3 regions of the Candidatus Photobacterium acropomis genome follow, and region 3 is predicted to be linked to each of the others. Evidence: predicted binding sites of a transcription regulator. Region 3 holds the regulator's gene; each other region holds the start of a gene.

Region 1 (5,918 bases), 1.1 Mb from region 3:
ACCACCAGAAAGACCAAGGATCACTTCATCGTCACCTACTTGCTCTTTAATACGTGCAACAGCATCTTCAATAATGTTTGCTGACGTCCACAGTTTTTCACAACCACAAATGTTCATGACGAAGTTTTCAATTAACTTCATACCTTGACGGGTGTGCGTTACTTCTGGGTGGAACTGAACGCCGTAGAAACGCTTCTCTTCATTTGCCATTGCTGCAAATGGACAAGTTTCAGTTTCTGCAACTTTCACGAAATCAGATGGGATCTCTACCACTTTGTCACCGTGGCTCATCCATACATCCATTAATGCAGTGCCGTCTTCTGCTACTGCGTCTTGAATGCCTTCAAGGAAGTGTGTTGGCTCAACGATCTTAACTTGTGCGTAACCAAATTCACGCTCAGATGAACCAGCAACTTTACCACCTAGTTGCTCAGCCATGGTTTGCATGCCGTAGCACACACCAAATACAGGTACACCTGCTTCAAATACATATTGTGGTGCACGTGGAGAACCGGCTTCCGTTACACTTTCAGGACCACCAGAAAGAATAATACCGTTTGGCGCAAATTCACGGATATCGGCTTCATCAACATCCCAGCTCCAAAGTTCACAGTAAACACCGATCTCACGGATACGACGTGCAATTAACTGTGTGTATTGCGAGCCAAAGTCCAAAATAAGGATGCGTTGATCATGAATATTAGTGGTCGTGGTCATTAGTGAGTGTTCTCAAATAATTTTTATCGATTGGGAGCAGATATTCTGCTCCCGATGCTCTGTATTACTTTCGTTAATTCTAATTAGCAGAATGAACGATTAACCCATACGGTAGTTTGGTGCTTCTTTAGTGATAGTCACGTCATGTACATGTGACTCTTTCATACCTGCGCCAGTAATGCGTACAAATTCAGCTTTAGTACGAAGATCTTCAATAGTTGCAGAGCCAGTTAAACCCATGCTTGAACGTAAACCACCCATTTGTTGGTGTACGATCTCTTTCATGTGACCTTTGTATGCCACACGGCCTTCAATACCTTCTGGTACTAATTTGTCAGCAGCGTTATCTGTTTGGAAGTAACGGTCAGAAGAGCCTTTAGACATCGCACCTAGTGAGCCCATGCCACGGTAAGATTTGTATGCACGGCCTTGGTACAGTTCAACTTCACCCGGTGCTTCTTCAGTACCTGCGAACATTGAGCCAACCATGACACATGATGCACCAGCAGCAATCGCTTTACACATATCACCAGAGAAACGGATACCACCATCAGCAATAACAGGAATACCGTATTGATCAGCAACAGATGCCGCTTCTGAGATAGCTGTAATTTGTGGTACACCTACACCTGTCACGATACGTGTAGTACAAATTGAACCAGGGCCAATACCCACTTTCACTGCACTTACGCCAGCTTCAATCAGTGCACGTGCACCTTCAGCAGTTGCTACGTTACCACCAACGATTGGAAGATTAGGGAATGCCGCACGTGTTTCACGAATACGTTGTAGTACACCTTCAGAGTGACCGTGTGAAGAATCGATAAGCAATACGTCAACACCCGCTTCTACCAGTGCTGCAACACGCTCTTCATTACCTGCGCCAGCGCCCACAGCAGCACCAACACGTAAACGACCACGCTCATCTTTACATGCGTTTGGTTTACGCTCTGCTTTTTGGAAGTCTTTTGCTGTGATCATGCCTTTTAGACGGAATTCATCATCAACAAGAAGCACTTTTTCAACGCGATGTTGTTGCATGATAGCTTCAACTTCTTCACGTGATGCGCCTTCTTTTGCAGAAGCAAGCTCTGTTTTAGATGTCATAACATCTTCAACTTTCATTGAAAGATCTGTCACAAAGCGAACGTCACGACCAGTGATAATACCAACTAGTTCATTGTTATCAGTCACGACAGGGTAACCTGCAAAACCATTTTCTTCAGTTAAACGTTTAACGTCTGCAATGGTTGCAGTTGGCTTTACAGTAACAGGCTCTGAAACCACACCCGCTTCGAACTTCTTCACCATGCGAACTTGATTCGCTTGTTGTTCAATAGACATGTTCTTGTGAATGAAACCAATACCGCCTTCTTGCGCAAGGGCAATTGCAAGACGACCTTCAGTCACAGTATCCATTGACGCTGACACCATAGGGATATTTAGAGCAATATCTTTAGTCAGTTGAGTGCGCAGATCGGCAGTGTTAGGTAGAACGGTTGAATGGGCTGGAACCAGCAAAACATCATCGAAGGTTAAAGCTTCTTGTTTAATTCGTAACATTGCAATATCTCACACCGAATAGGTTTTAAAAGAAGGATAAAATATTGCGGTCGAATTATACGTACGAAGCAAACGTTTGGCTAGAATTTTTTTTATTTTTTTTCTTGACACTTTTTGATTGATAAGTAGTATATTTCGGTTAACTATCCGGTGATGCGGTCAAGGAAATACGGCCAAGATCTGTCCATAGATCTGCCTGTGTGTTTTATGACTTATTCGGTTTTATTTTGACCGCCTGCCTTCTACTTCCTTCGATAGCAGGTACCATTCCCAGTGACCACTTTCTCCCCGCAAAGCCAAACTAATAGCCGTATTTACACCGTTTCTAGCCTTAATGCTCAAGTTCGTCTTATTCTTGAAAATGAAATGGGCGTGGTATGGTTGATTGGTGAATTGTCTAATTTTTCAATGCCCGTTTCTGGTCATTGGTATTTCACCCTTAAAGATGCACGCGCCCAAGTAAAATGCGCAATGTTTAAAGGCAGCAATCGCCACGTCACTTTTAAACCCGGCAACGGTAATCAGGTTTTAGTTAAAGCACGCCTATCATTGTATGAACCACGTGGTGATTACCAACTGATCATTGAAAGTATGCAGCCAGAAGGTGATGGACGTCTTCAACAGCAATTTGAACAACTAAAAATGTCGCTTGCGGCAGAAGGTTTATTTGCACAATCGTTGAAAAAGCCACTGCCAGAGCAACCTAAACGTGTAGGGATCATTACCTCAAAAACAGGTGCTGCGCTGCACGATATTTTACATGTGTTACAGCGCCGAGATCCTAGTCTGCCCATTGTAATTTATCCAACCATGGTACAGGGTGAAGGCGCTGCAATATCTATTGCACAAGCCATTGGTCGCGCTAATACAAGACAAGAGTGTGATGTGTTAATTGTTGGTCGCGGTGGTGGTTCATTAGAAGATCTTTGGGCGTTTAACGAAGAGATCGTCGCACGTACAATTGCTGCAAGCCAAATTCCGATCGTGAGTGCCGTTGGTCACGAAGTAGACGTGACTATTGCAGATTTTGTTGCCGATTTTCGTGCGCCAACCCCCTCTGCCGCCGCTGAATTGATCAGTCGTGATATGACTCACCAAACACAACTGCTTGATCGTAAAAGACAACAATTGCGTCATGCGATCACTACGTATTTGTCACAGTCGCTACGTCAAACAACCCAGTTACAGCATCGTTTAGAGCGTCAGCATCCGCAGCTTCGTCTAAATTTGCAACAACAACATCTTGATGAGATAAGCCAGCGTTTAACCCAAGCAATGGCAAAAAAACTGCAAAATCATCAGCAACATATCGAGCATAATAACTATAAACTCTCGCTCTACTCCCCTGCTTTATTGGTAAAAAATGCACAACGAAATTTAGAACGTAGTGAACAGCGCCTCTATGATGCATTAGATAGGAAACTGCTGAATGTTCGCCACAAATTATCAGTGGCAGCAGAAAAATTGGAAACCGTCAGTCCACTGGCAACCTTAGCGCGTGGTTACTCCATTACTCGAAATGAGCAAGGCGACGTAATAAGAAAAGCCTCCCAAGTGAAAACGGGGGATACCTTAATCACGACAGTAACTGATGGCGAGATCCACTCAAGCGTGATCAAATAATTTTAAGATCTAGTAATAAAAATGGCGCTTTCTACCAGCGCCATTTTTCTTTCTCTCGTTACACTCGCTTTATTTAAGCTTGTGTACCCATTTTAAACTGTGCTTTTACCCGAGATTTAGATTTTAACTCGTTACAGTGATTGCAAAAATAACTCGCAGAGCCACAAGCTTGTAACTTCTCTAATTGCTCATTACAGTCAGGGCAAAATACCGTTTTCTTCACTTCTTGCTGGCAAAAATCACAAAAATAGCCATGATTTTTCCAACTTAAAATACTGCTACATTGCGGACAAATATTATCAGCCTTATCTGTCATGCCTTATAACCTCAGCGCATCAATAATGTGACAGTCAGATTATTGAGCCTGTCATAAAAAAATACAATTCCATCCATCATAGAATTTCATCTTGCTCACAAAATACTATGTGCAGTAAGACACCATTTCTCTATTTTACCACCAAACAGGATCTTCGTGATGATCAACAAGCTAAGTGGTGATCATCGTATAAAACAAAGATGATCAGCGATCAGGTATCAAAAGAATATTTATAATTACACTTCCCGAAAGCATAAGTTACATGTGCTGTATTTGGATTTTAAACGATATAATAATCTTATATTTACTGTTATTTACGCACTGATCTAGTATATTACAAATCAAGATCTTACTCATTATTTAGCTAAATTTATCCAAATCAGCAGAATAAAGCGATATTTAAGCTTTAATGCATTCTGTCCGCATCACAATTTCTTGCTCTGAAATCACTTCAAAACTCACCGTAATAGCAGAATATTCTGCTAATGAAGAAACGTGCGTGCCTCCACACGGGATTTCAAGGCTCCCTTCTTGAGCAAGATCGCATTGCCAGTAACGAGAATCTGTTAAGTATTCACCTTCTCTTCGCATTACAACAGGAGTTTTTAACGCTAACCACAGTGAAAGCTGCTGATTCATTTTAATAGCTACATCATCTAAGGCTGTTAATAATTCGGCACTGTTTAAACCACGCTTACGTAATGTCTTACCTAAACGATAAGTATCTGTGCTGAGATCTGGGGTAACTTCACTTTTTTCTTGGGCGTAGCTGTGGAAATCGTAATAGCCCAGTTCATCTTTACGACTCGGCTCTTTGCGCCAAAATGCTTCATGAAGCACTTTATTCAATGCCAATGAAGATAAATGGCCTGCACTGTGCCCACGACTCAAACTTTGCTGATAGGCTTTATCCACAGTCAATGTCACGGTATCACCCACTGTCAAAGCGGCATTGGTAGCAATGACATGCACAACAACAAACACCCAACCTTCTGTATCACGCTTAACCGGAATATCTTGAGCAACAAAAAGCGTTTGGGTTGATAACTCTACGGCACCAACAACACAATCTATTACCTCAATACTCTGATCATCAAAGCTAATTTGCCCCTTATCAGCAGGATGATCAGGCCAGATATGACTGATAGGATGAAAAGACGTACATTGAGTCACAACATAATACAGCCCATTATTTGGGAGCATCATTAGTACTTGGCTTTCTATCTGCCACTGGTTTTGGGTAAATACAACTTGAGTTGGTGTGAACACTGACATTTTCAATCCTTTTTGAGTATGAAAAAGCCCAGCACGATGGCTGGGCTCTCTATTATAAAATTAAATCATATTCACTGATTAACTTGCATTGGTTTTTTCAAATACAAGGAACTTGTCACCAGCATCAACGATTAAACTGCTGTTAATCACTTCAATACTGGTTGCACTACGCAATACATTAAGCATTTCGTTCTCTTGTTTAACCAACTCAGGCAAACACATCTTATGTGTTACAGCTGGCAGTGAGAAATCACCATCAGGTTCAACTTTACCTTTAAATAAATTACAGCCGGTAAAACCTGTAACTTCCATATTAGGTTCGATATTCAATGATGGACGGCGCTTAGTAATACCAGGGATTTCAATGCCTCCCTTTAATTTCCAGCCACCAACCATTTGTGCTGATTTATCTAATTGCTGATTA
Region 2 (5,918 bases), 850 kb from region 3:
ACTAAATCAGATCTTGATCTGTCTAACTTCGATGATGAAGAAGCGAAAGAAAAGCAAAAAGAGACAGAAAAAGAATTTGCTTCAGTGGTTGAGCGCACTAAAGGTTACCTTGGCTCTCGTGTGAAAGATGTACGTGCAACGTTCAAACTTCACGACACACCAGCAGTCGTGGTCACTGATGAGCATGAAATGGGTACACAAATGGCGAAACTGCTAGCAGCAGCAGGCCATGAAGCGCCAGAAGTACAGTACATCTTCGAGCTAAACCCAGAGCATGCGCTAGTTAAGAAAATGGCAGATGAAGCGGATGAAGAAGTGTTCAGTCGCTGGGTTGAATTCTTGCTAGGTGAAGCAATGTTAGCAGAGCGCGGAACGATGGATGACCCATCTCAGTTCCTTGCTGCAATTAACAAGTTGCTGATTAAATAACCAATTAACTTACATATATCAAATACTATTCTGATAAAGCATGTAAACGCAGCCCAGTGATTGTACTAGGCTTGCGAGTCTGTCTTAATCAGTGTATTTTCACTTTTTTGCAAAATTCCACTCTATTAAAGGGGATCACAATGCGCATCATCCTTCTGGGCGCTCCAGGTGCAGGTAAAGGTACTCAAGCTCAATTCATCATGGAAAAGTTTGGTATTCCTCAAATTTCAACTGGTGACATGCTACGTGCTGCAATCAAAGCAGGTACTGAGCTAGGCAAACAAGCGAAATCAGTGATCGATGCAGGTCAATTGGTATCTGACGATATCATTCTTGGTCTTGTTAAAGAGCGTATTGCTGAAGAAGACTGTGCAAAAGGCTTCCTACTAGACGGTTTCCCACGCACTATTCCTCAGGCTGATGGTCTAAAAGAAAACGGCGTTAACGTTGATTACGTTATTGAGTTTGACGTTGCTGACGATGTGATCGTTGAGCGTATGGCGGGTCGTCGTGCTCACCTTCCTTCAGGTCGTACTTACCACGCGGTATACAACCCACCAAAGGTTGAAGGTAAAGATGACGTAACAGGTGAAGATCTTGTTATCCGTGAAGATGATAAAGAAGAAACAGTACGTGCACGTCTAAACGTATACCACACGCAAACTGCACCACTTATCGAGTACTACGGTAAGGAAGCAGAAGCTGGTAACACTAAGTACCTTAAGTTCGACGGTACACTACCTGTTGCTGAAGTTAGCGCTGCGCTAGAAAAAGCATTAGCTTAATATTGTTGTTGGCTATATAGATAGTCTATAACAATGAGAAAAAACGGGCCTGCCTATTGGTATTGCCCGTTTTTTTTGGTTTTAATATTAAGACGATACTCAAGCGGCTTGGGCATAGTTTGTAATAAGGGCTTGGTTGGACGAGTCTTTTTTAATAAGAGTGATCCAATGGCGGCCAATGATCGTTTAGCTTGGGTTACAGAATATATTTACCTATAGATCTGAATGCGTTGTTTTGGATTGATAAGAGCGAAAGACCGATGAATAAAGACAACAATAAATACGGTGTATTGTTAGTAAACCTTGGTACGCCTGATACACCAACAGCAGCAGGGGTAAAACAATTTTTATCTCAATTTTTACATGATAAGCGTGTTGTTGATATGACCCGCTGGTTATGGTGCCCAATCCTGCATGGTGTGATTTTGCCTGTTCGTTCTCCTAAAGTAGCGAAGTTATATCAGTCGGTATGGATGGAAGAGGGCTCACCGTTAATGGTGTACTCAAAACGTCAGCAACAAGCCCTAGAAGCGTTATTACAAGTGCCTGTGGCGTTAGGTATGACTTATGGCAATCCTAGTATTCAATCGGGGTTAGAAGCGTTAAAACAGCAAGGTTGCGATAAAGTTGTCGTGTTGCCGCTGTATCCGCAATATTCAGGAACCACAACTGCTGCGGTATTTGATCGCCTTGCAAAAGATCTTAAGTCGATGCCTTACATTCCTGAGCTGCGCTTTATTAATCATTATTACGATCATCCTGATTATATTTCGGCGTTAGCAGATTCAGCGAAAAAGGTATGGGCTGAGAAAGGCGAGCCTGACTACTTATTATGTTCATACCACGGGATTCCAAAGCGTTATGCTGATAATGGTGACCCATACCCTGAACACTGTAACGGCACGACGGAATTACTAGCGCAAGCACTAGCGATGCCGCGTGAAAAAATGAGCATGAGCTATCAGTCTATTTTCGGTCGTGAAGAGTGGTTAAAGCCTTATACTGAAGGCACCATTAAAACGTTAGCGGAGAAAGGGGTTAAACGCCTTGATGTGATGTGTCCGGCTTTCTCGGTGGATTGCTTAGAGACATTAGAAGAAATTGCTGAGCAGTGTAAGGAAGTGTTCATTGAAGCCGGTGGTGTCGAATTTAATCTGATCCCATGCCTTAATGACGATGAAGCTCACATCGCTATGATGGAAAGCTTGGTGAAACAACACGTTCAAGGTTGGTAATTGTTGCTTGTTTTCTGAAAAATTTCTTAGACGATAACGTTTACGCTCTCATTTGTGCTGATATATCGCAAAACGAATGAGAGCTTTTGCTTTTATGTTCTATATTCTGTGATAGAATTCGCAAAATTTACAACTTGATAGCGCATAGACATGAAATTTCCAGGCCAACGAAAATCTAAGCATTACTTCCCTGTACATGCTCGCGATCCACTTTTAAGTCAAACTAAACAAGAAAAACGTTTAGCTCGCACTCACGTTGTCGGTATTGACCAAACATTGGTTGATATTGAAGCTTATGTGGATGATGAATTCCTGGAACGTTACGAGTTAAGTAAAGGCCATTCACTGGTTATTACTGACGAGAAAGCAGAAGCGTTATATCAAGAATTAAAAGAAAACAATCTTGTTACCCACGAATTTGCTGGTGGCACGATTGGTAACACCCTACACAACTACTCTGTGCTAGCGGATGACAAATCTGTTCTTCTTGGCGTGATGAGTAAAGACATTGAGATCGGTAGCTACGCTTACCGTTACCTATGTAATACATCAAGCCGTATGGACATGAACTACCTACAGCCTGTTGAGGGGCCTATTGGTCGCTGTTTTGCTCTTATCTCAAAAGAAGGTGAACGTACGTTTGCTATCAATGAAGGTAAGATGAACCAGCTAGCACCAGAAAGCATCCCTGAGTGTGTATTCGAAAATGCCTCTGCACTTGTTCTTACTGCTTATTTAGTTCGTTGTAAGCCTGGCGATCCAATGCCTGCTGCAACAATGCGCGCAATTGAATATGCGAAGAAATATGATGTGCCAGTTGTATTAACTCTGGGTACTAAGTTCGTGATCCAAGATGATCCTCAATGGTGGCGTGACTTCCTTCGCGATAACGTAACGGTTGTTGCGATGAACGAAGATGAAGGTGAAGCGCTAACAGGTGAATCAGATCCATTATTAGCAGCGGATAAAGCGCTAGAGTGGGTTGATCTTGTGCTATGTACAGCGGGTCCTGTTGGCCTTTATACGGCAGGTTACACCGAAGAAAATGCGAAGCGCGAAACAAGCCTACCATTACTTCCAGGTGAAATTGCAGAATTTAACCGCTACGAATTTAGTCGTCCAATGCTAAAAGATTCGTGTGAAAACCCAATCAAGGTGTACTCACATATCGCACCATACATGGGCGGCCCTGAGCGTATTAAGAATACGAACGGTGCTGGTGATGGCGCACTATCTGCGTTGCTGCACGATATGTCTGCAAACCGTTACCACAAAGAAAACGTGCCAAATTCAAGTAAGCACCAATATTCTTTCCTAACTTACTCATCGTTCTCTCAGGTTTGTTTATATTCAAACCGCGTGAGCTATGAAGTATTGGCTCAATACTCACCACGTTTATCTCGTGGCCTACCTGAGCGTGAAGATAGCTTGGAAGAAGCATACTGGGAACGTTAAGTTTCTTATGAATATAAAAAAACCGCCGATGCTGGCGGTTTTTTATTATCTGCAATTTAGCGCAAGATTATTTTTTGTAAGCTTCGTTGTGAACTGCTGCTACTGCACGACCCGATGGATCTGCTGCGTTCTTAAAGCTCTCATCCCATTCAATGGCTTTTGCACTTGAACAAGCGATTGAAGGGCCACCAGGAACACATTTCGCTGCACTTTCTAGTGGGAACAACTCTTCAAAGATCTCACGGTATGCGTAAGCTTCTTTGGTTGTTGGTGTGTTGTAAGGGAAGCGGTAAGCCGCTGTTTCAAGTTGTTGATCTGTTACTTTTTCTTCTGCAACTTCTTTTAGGGTATCGATCCAGCTGTAACCTACACCATCAGAGAACTGCTCTTTTTGACGCCATGCGATAGATTCTGGTAGGTAGTGTTCAAAACACTCACGTAGGATGTGTTTTTCCATCTTGCCGTTACCACACATCTTATCTTCTGGGTTTAGACGCATTGCTACATCGATAAATTCTTTATCTAGGAATGGCACACGACCTTCAACACCCCAGGCCGCCAGTGATTTGTTCGCACGTGCACAGTCAAACATGTTAAGTGCAAGTAACTTACGTACTGTTTCTTCGTGGAACTCTTTCGCGTTTGGTGCTTTGTGGAAGTATAAGTAACCACCGAAGATCTCATCTGCACCTTCACCAGAAAGTACCATCTTGATACCCATTGCCTTGATCTTACGACCCATTAGGAACATTGGAGTAGAAGCACGGATTGTCGTTACATCGTAAGTTTCAATGTGGTAAATAACATCACGTATCGCATCTAAACCTTCTTGAATGGTGTAGGTCATTTCGTGGTGAACGGTACCAATTTGTGCTGCTACTTCACGTGCCGCTTTTAGATCTGGCGCACCTTCAAGACCAACTGCAAATGAGTGAAGTTGTGGCCACCATGCTGCTGATTTCTCATCATCTTCGATACGCATTGCAGCAAAACGTTTTGCCACTGCTGAGGTGATTGATGAATCTAATCCACCTGATAGTAGTACGCCGTAAGGTACGTCTGTCATTAATTGGCGTTTAACGGCTGCTTCTAGTGCTTCAGTTAGATCTTTTTTGCTCGTGGTGTTGCCTTGCACCGCAGCATACTCGTTCCAATCACGAATGTAATAGCGCTGTGGCTCTGCATCTGCACTGCCGTAGTAACAACCTGGAGGGAATTCACTGACGGTTTTACAAACAGGTACCAGTGCTTTCATTTCAGAAGCAACATAGTAGTTACCATGCTCATCGTAACCTTGGTAAAGCGGGATGATACCAATGTGGTCGCGACCGATCAGGTAAGTATCTTTTTCTTCATCGTACAATACGAATGCGAAGATACCGTTTAGCTCTTCAAGTAGAGCTTCGCCCATGTCTTGGTATAGAGCTAAGATCACTTCACAGTCTGAATCTGTTTGGAAGTCGTATTTGCCTTCGTAGCGAGCACGGATTTCTTTGTGGTTGTAGATTTCACCGTTAACCGCAAGAATTAATTTTTTATCTGGGCTATATAGCGGTTGAGCACCACTGTTTAGGCCAACAATTGCAAGACGCTCATGAGCAAGGATTGCATTATCTGATGAGTAAATACCTGACCAGTCAGGACCACGATGACGAAGTTTTTTCGACATCTCTAATGCGATAGGGCGCAATGCCGCTGCATCGCTCTTAATGTCTAGGATCCCAAATACTGAACACATAGTAAAATCACTCCAACGTTATATCTTTTTATATCCATAAATGTGGAAACGCGAGTTGTAATTAAAAAGTAGGAATAATGAAAACAAAACTTTTTTAATTTGTGCGTTTCTCTTTGATTGTTAAAATTGCGTATTCTGAGGATAATTGCAATAAAAAATCTTCAATCCATTAAATTAAAACGTATAAGGTGAATAATATTCAGCTAAAGCATTTTTAACTGAATATTTTCTACTTTGACTAGCTTTTTATTTAAAAAAAATAAACAGTAATGGTGG
Region 3 (5,918 bases):
CGAGCTTTTTCTTATCCATGTCTCTCACCTTATTTGTTTTGCTGAGTATCAGCTTGTGATTTGTCTTGCTCTTGGTTAGCCGCAACATCATTGGGTTTAATTGGCAGAGTACAGAAGCCTTGCTCTGGCACGTCCAAAGCGGTGTTAAATTTAGCGGATAGGTTTTGGAAACTGACTAATGCGGTGATCTCTATGATGTCATCGCTGCTGTACCACTGCTGGAGCGCATTAAGCATCTCATCAGTAACACGTTGCCCTGTAATGGTCATGGCTTCCGTGTAGGCAAGCACAGCGCGTTCTTGCTCCGTAAATAAATCAGAGTGTTGCCAATTCGCCAATGCTTTGATTTTTTCTTCAGAATCACAACGCTCTGCCAACTTCATACCGTTAGCATCAACACAGAATGCACAGTCATTGAGTTGTGACACACGAACACAGATCAGCGAGCGTATCACAGCTTGGATAGGGGATTTTTTGCGATCGAGAAAACCGAAAAATCCTGCGACTAACCAAAACAGTACAGGTTTGCGGCCCCAAAGCTTAGCTGGGTTTAGCACTTGCCCATAATGTCGAGCTTGGAGCCATAGCAAGGGTTTTACCCAGAGAGAGTCGATTTTCTTGATTGAGATACGCACAGCCATTCCTTAAAACAGATACCTAAAAAGCGAGTTGCTAGGGTATACATGTAGACCTTAACTGTATGTATTGTATTTCATTTACTAAGAATTATGGCTTTTTCGCCAATCAGTTGGCGAAAATAAAACCAATGGTGAAGAAAATAAAAGGCGAGGAGGATATTGTAAATAGCGATAAATGTGATGCGAGATTAATAAAGCGTTAAATATTTGACGTTATAAAAAACAAAATTAAATATTTATGTTTTAGCATTGATATAAAACAAGAAGTTATTAATTACTTCTAGGTGCGTTATTTTGCTAGTTCTTATTATGAGCTTTATGTATTAAAAGATATAAAATAGAGTAGTCTGGTTAGGTATTATTCTAAATATATATTTAGTAGGTATACTTAGAAATAAAAGAATGAACATCTTTTATTTCTAAGTTAAATAGAATTGTCGAAGTAGATTTATTAAGAAAGGGCTGATAATAATTCGTTTCGACGTTGCTCAGGAATAACAGACCAATGTTGACCACTTATTGCACCTTCTAGCGCCCATAGTAATTCAAGACTAAGTGGACTGTTTTGCGCTTTTTGTAGCGCTTGGTATGCACCTAAAGCACCAGCAGCTTGAAGTTGTTCGATAGTCTCTATGCCTGCTTTTTTAAGCATTCTTTCGTTTGATAACCGTAGGTTTGGTAAGTCCTTTATACGGTCAGGTACGCAACTCTCCTTTTCTTGCTTGTCTTTTTCTGCTGCATCCAATGAATACCGACCTTGCGCAACGATCTTTTCAGGTTCGTCCCACCAATTATCAGGTATTGCGTAGTGCTTGGTTACAACAGGGAAGCCACGTTTCTTATAAACGTAAGGCTCAAGACCTGCTTTTTTGAATTCCTTTTCGGTTTCAGCGTTTGCGCGTAAATGAAGTTTATCATTTACAACTAATGCAAACATTGTATCACCAGCAAAAATGCCAAAACCGCCAAACATCGACCGTGATTTCACAGATCCAAAATGGTCAAATAATTTTAATGAATCTTTTAATATTGGTTTATCCATGCTTCTACTCGGTGAAATAAATATGAGTGTCACCTAAACATCAAGAGCGAGGAATTAGATTAATCAATCTTCATAATAGGCTTGTCAATATATTGTTAAAATAATCGTCATTATATTGGCGAGACTAATTATAATCCTTCGGTAACCCCGCTACCGTGAATTAATAATAATTGTTAGGCCGGAGGTTTTGCGTCTTAATCTTTCAATTAATTTGCCTGTTCGTGACTATATAAAGTTATATTAAATATTAGTTTTAATATTAAATCCAAGTCCTCAAAAATGTGATACTGCTTCAGGTAATTGTTCTTATCTTGTGGTGAGCATAAATCTTTTTTAAAAAAGTAAAAAAAAGCCAACAAGTTAAACTTATCGGCTTTTTCATGACTTACCAAGGTCAATCTTGTTAGTTGAGATCTTTAACAGACTTTCTCGCAACAAGCTCAGGCGTCATTTCAAAAGTTTGACGAGCGTGATTCTTGTCTTTAACACGATCTAGCAAAATTTCCACCGCTGTTTTACCTAAACGACGCTTAGGCTGGTGGATGGTCGTTAGCGGTGGAGCAAAGTACGGTGCAAGGTCAATGTTATCGTAACCAATGATAGAGATATCATCAGGAATACGTAGACCTGCTTGCTGGAATGTACTGATCATTGCCATTGCCATGATATCGTTGAAACAGAAGATAGCAGTAGGGCGATCTTTCATTGCGATAAATTTCTTCGCTGCTTCTACAGCAGATTCACATTCGAAGTCACCTTCAAGTAGCCAATCTTCATTAACGCTTAAGTCCGCTTCTGCCATAGCTTTACGGAAACCTTTTAGGCGCTCATGACAAGTAGACTTATCAGCTTGACCAGATAGACAGCCAATTTTCTTATGGCCGTTATCGATGAAGTGTTTAGTCGCAATGTAGCCACCATCTTCAGCGTTATCTTGAATGTTGTCAGTGTGAGGACGTTCTGGACCCCAGTCCATGATAACCATTGGAAGATCGTTCTGACGCTCTAGTAGTTCAAGTAGCTTCTGATCAAGATCGCTACACATTACTAGTAAGCCATCAACACGCTTTTCTGCCAGCATGCGTAGGTAGTCACGTTGCTTTTCAAGATTACCTTCTGTGTTACATAGGATCAGGGTATAGCCTGCGCCGTAACAGTATTCTTCAACGCCATGTACAACTTCAGCAAAGAATGGGTTAGTTGATTTTGTTACCAACATACCAATGGTACGAGTTGTATTACATTTTAAGCTTCGCGCTACAGCACTTGGTGCGTAGTTAAGCTCGTCTACCGCAGCCAGCACTTTTTTCTGTGTTGCTTCTGCAACAAAGCGTGTTTTATTGATCACGTGTGACACAGTTGTGGTTGATACACCTGCCATACGTGCAACGTCTTTAATGGTTGCCATATTTATTCTTCTAATTATGGTCAGATAGAGATCTGACAAAAGGTTGTGGTACCCAATTGATTAATTACGTAGTAGATGGCTAGTTGAGAGACTAGTAGATATGAAATTCTTTAATTATTAACTACTTAATTATTCAATTTGGCACCGTTTTTATAGAGTACCGCTCTTAAACAACTAAAGCCGCAATAAATGCGGCATTAGTGTATCGAAATTTTTATTACAACTTTTACATGTGTAATCGCTTGCGCTCACATTTTACTGTGTGTTTTGCGTTGTGCAATCTTTCTGTTCATCTTGAGTGAAATTATTGATGATAAAGTATAAAAATGTAGGTCGTTGTCACGCTTAATCCGATTTTTATCGCATTTTTACAGTATTAATAACTGATTGGTTATTAAAGAATAGGATGATTCGCTGACAAAATATAAGGGTAGTTTTCTTTAGGGTGGGTATGCACCGTAACAGGCCAACCATACAGCGATTCTACAACTTCTGCCGTGAGCACTTGTGACGGTGTTCCATCCGCTTTTATTTGCCCATCTTTTAGGAAAATCATCCGATCTGTGTATTGCGCTGCAAGGTTTAAATCATGTAATACCACAATAACCGCAGCGCCTTGCATTGCCATGTTCTTGGCGATTTGTAAGGTGTGATGCTGATGTGCCAAATCAAGAGCTGAGGTTGGTTCATCTAGCATCAAAATACAATGTTCACCAGCTTGGCTTAATTGGGTTAATACCCGAGCGAAATGGATCCGTTGTTTTTCGCCGCCAGAAAGTGTCGGGTAAAGCCTATTTGCAAGGTTTTTGACATCTACATAATCCATTGTCATTTTGGTTACTGATTTGAGCTGTGGTGAAGTCAGCTGTAACGGAATTGCACCTAACTCCACCACTTCTTTTGCTGTGAATGCAAAAGAAAGGGCACTGTGTTGCGGCAGTATGCCTAAATGTTTAGCCAGTGTAGCTCTGTCCCATGATGACAGTGGTTGCCCGAAAAAAGAGACCTCGCCAGATTCAGGTGTCACTTCGCCACAGAGCACTTTTAATAAGGTACTTTTACCTGCGCCATTGGGGCCTAAAAGGGCGGTGACCTCGCCTGAATGAATATCTAAATTCAGATCATCTAATAAGACTTTATTGCCGTAACGGAGTTTGAGATTTCTAGCTTGAATAACGCTGTTTGTATTTAGAGAAGCGTTATTTTGAGAACTGTTTTCTTTCGAACTAAGTAAATCAATATCAATGGCAGTTGCTGTCATGAAATGTGCCTCTTTTGAGCGCTAAGTAAATAGATAAAGAAAGGCGCACCTAAAATAGCGGTGATAATGCCAACGGGTAATTCTTGTGGTGAAAAAGCACTACGGGCGATCATATCTGCAACTAATAAAATTAAACCGCCTAATAGAGCTGAAATGGGCAATAAGGTTTTATGATTTGGACCTGTTAGCATACGTCCGACATGAGGGATGACTAAACCGATAAATCCGATAGGGCCACAAATCGACACGGTAATACCGACACCTGCCGCACAGACAATAATAAGATTACGCTTTAAGTGCTGAGTATTGACGCCCATGTGCCGGGCTTCTGCTTCACCTAATAGGAACGCATTCAAGTTATTACAATGGCGATAACAGTAGTTAAACAGTAACGCTAAAGTACAGTAGGCAAGAAGGATCCCAGACCACGTAGCACCAGCCAGTGAGCCCATTGACCACAGTGATAAATCACGCAGTGCCTCATCATCAGCAATATAGTTAAGTAAGCCTAATCCTGCCGCTGAAATTGCGGTAATCGCAACCCCAGCTAATAGCATGATCATCACTGATGTGCCGTTTTTATCTGTGCCTAAGCGGTAAACCATGACAGTGCTAATTGCACCGCCAATAAACGCAAACACAGGCACAATGGCAAAGTTAAGTAACTGTGGGAAAGTGTTAGTAAGTGGGGCAAATAACACAATGGCTAATGCTGCACCTAATCCGGCACCGCCTGTAATACCAATAATCCCGGGATCGGCAAGAGGATTACGAAATAGCCCTTGCAGTACGCTGCCGCAAATCGCCAAAATTGCACCAATGGCAAAGCAGAGTAGGGTGCGAGGTAGACGTATTTGATGGATCACTAAGCTGACATGTTGCGCCAGTTGATGATCACCAGGTATCAGCGCAAGTAGACTTTGTTTATAACTGATTGCCATTGGGCCAATCACAATAGAAGAAAGCCCTGCTAACACCAGTAAGCCAATGCTTAAAATATAAATATGTTGGGCTGAAAATCGTTTTGCGTACATGAAAAAACAACCTTAAAACATGAGGCACTAATCGAATATGACGTTATTTTGAGATAGATGATTAAGGATAAATAACTTGATTAAGTCTTAATGCTTCATTCACGCTTTCTAACCCTAAACCGCCAATTAAAGCTGTACCGTTAATAGTTAACAAGGCGTTATTGGTAGCTGCTGGTGTTGCAGCAATGAGCGGCATTTGCTTAACCAGATCTTTCATACTTTTGATCTTACTTGCAGTACGAGTGCTCAAAAGAATGATATCTGGCTGCATGGTTACAATTGCTTCGGCAGAAATCGGTTTGTAATTGCTGACTGATTCAGCTGCAGGATTCACGGCACCCGCTAACGAGATAATGCTATCTGCCGTGGTATTACTGCCTGCAACATTGATTGGTCGACCATCATGGATCATCAAAAACAGCACTTTTTTAGTGGTTTTGATGTTAGTTGTTGCCTGCTTAATCTCGTTTAGCTGCTTATTCAGTTTTTCTTTTAATACCTCTGCACGCTGTTGATGGTGTGTCAATGAGGCGAT

What was found. The regulator PurR, encoded in region 3, represses purine synthesis genes. The targets are predictions, from matches to a motif close to TNANGNAAACGTTTNCNTNA.
Region 1: a site for PurR is predicted at 2,345-2,364, ahead of guaB (IMP dehydrogenase). Genes of this name have one in related genera too.
Region 2: a site for PurR is predicted at 2,478-2,497, ahead of Q7657_RS13695 (inosine/guanosine kinase). Genes of this name have one in related genera too.

Annotation. Positions count from the first base shown of each region.
Region 1 is NZ_CP131609.1:1,220,570-1,226,487, reverse strand. Features, by position in the region: gene guaA (glutamine-hydrolyzing GMP synthase) at 1-717, opposite strand, end outside; gene guaB (IMP dehydrogenase) at 817-2,280, opposite strand; gene xseA (exodeoxyribonuclease VII large subunit) at 2,554-3,903, shown strand; gene Q7657_RS12700 (zinc ribbon domain-containing protein) at 3,977-4,219, opposite strand; gene Q7657_RS12695 (metal-dependent hydrolase) at 4,619-5,494, opposite strand; gene Q7657_RS12690 (META domain-containing protein) at 5,573-5,918, opposite strand, start outside.
Region 2 is NZ_CP131609.1:1,423,539-1,429,456, forward strand. Features, by position in the region: gene htpG (molecular chaperone HtpG) at 1-429, shown strand, start outside; gene adk (adenylate kinase) at 570-1,214, shown strand; gene hemH (ferrochelatase) at 1,475-2,449, shown strand; gene Q7657_RS13695 (inosine/guanosine kinase) at 2,600-3,904, shown strand; gene asnB (asparagine synthase B) at 3,972-5,642, opposite strand.
Region 3 is NZ_CP131609.1:2,273,098-2,279,015, reverse strand. Features, by position in the region: gene lpdA (dihydrolipoyl dehydrogenase) at 1-19, opposite strand, end outside; gene Q7657_RS17395 (carboxymuconolactone decarboxylase family protein) at 30-635, opposite strand; gene Q7657_RS17390 (TfoX/Sxy family DNA transformation protein) at 1,090-1,680, opposite strand; cyclic di-GMP riboswitch class I at 1,818-1,906, opposite strand; gene purR (HTH-type transcriptional repressor PurR) at 2,084-3,088, opposite strand; gene Q7657_RS17380 (heme ABC transporter ATP-binding protein) at 3,483-4,349, opposite strand; gene Q7657_RS17375 (FecCD family ABC transporter permease) at 4,346-5,383, opposite strand; gene Q7657_RS17370 (heme/hemin ABC transporter substrate-binding protein) at 5,445-5,918, opposite strand, start outside.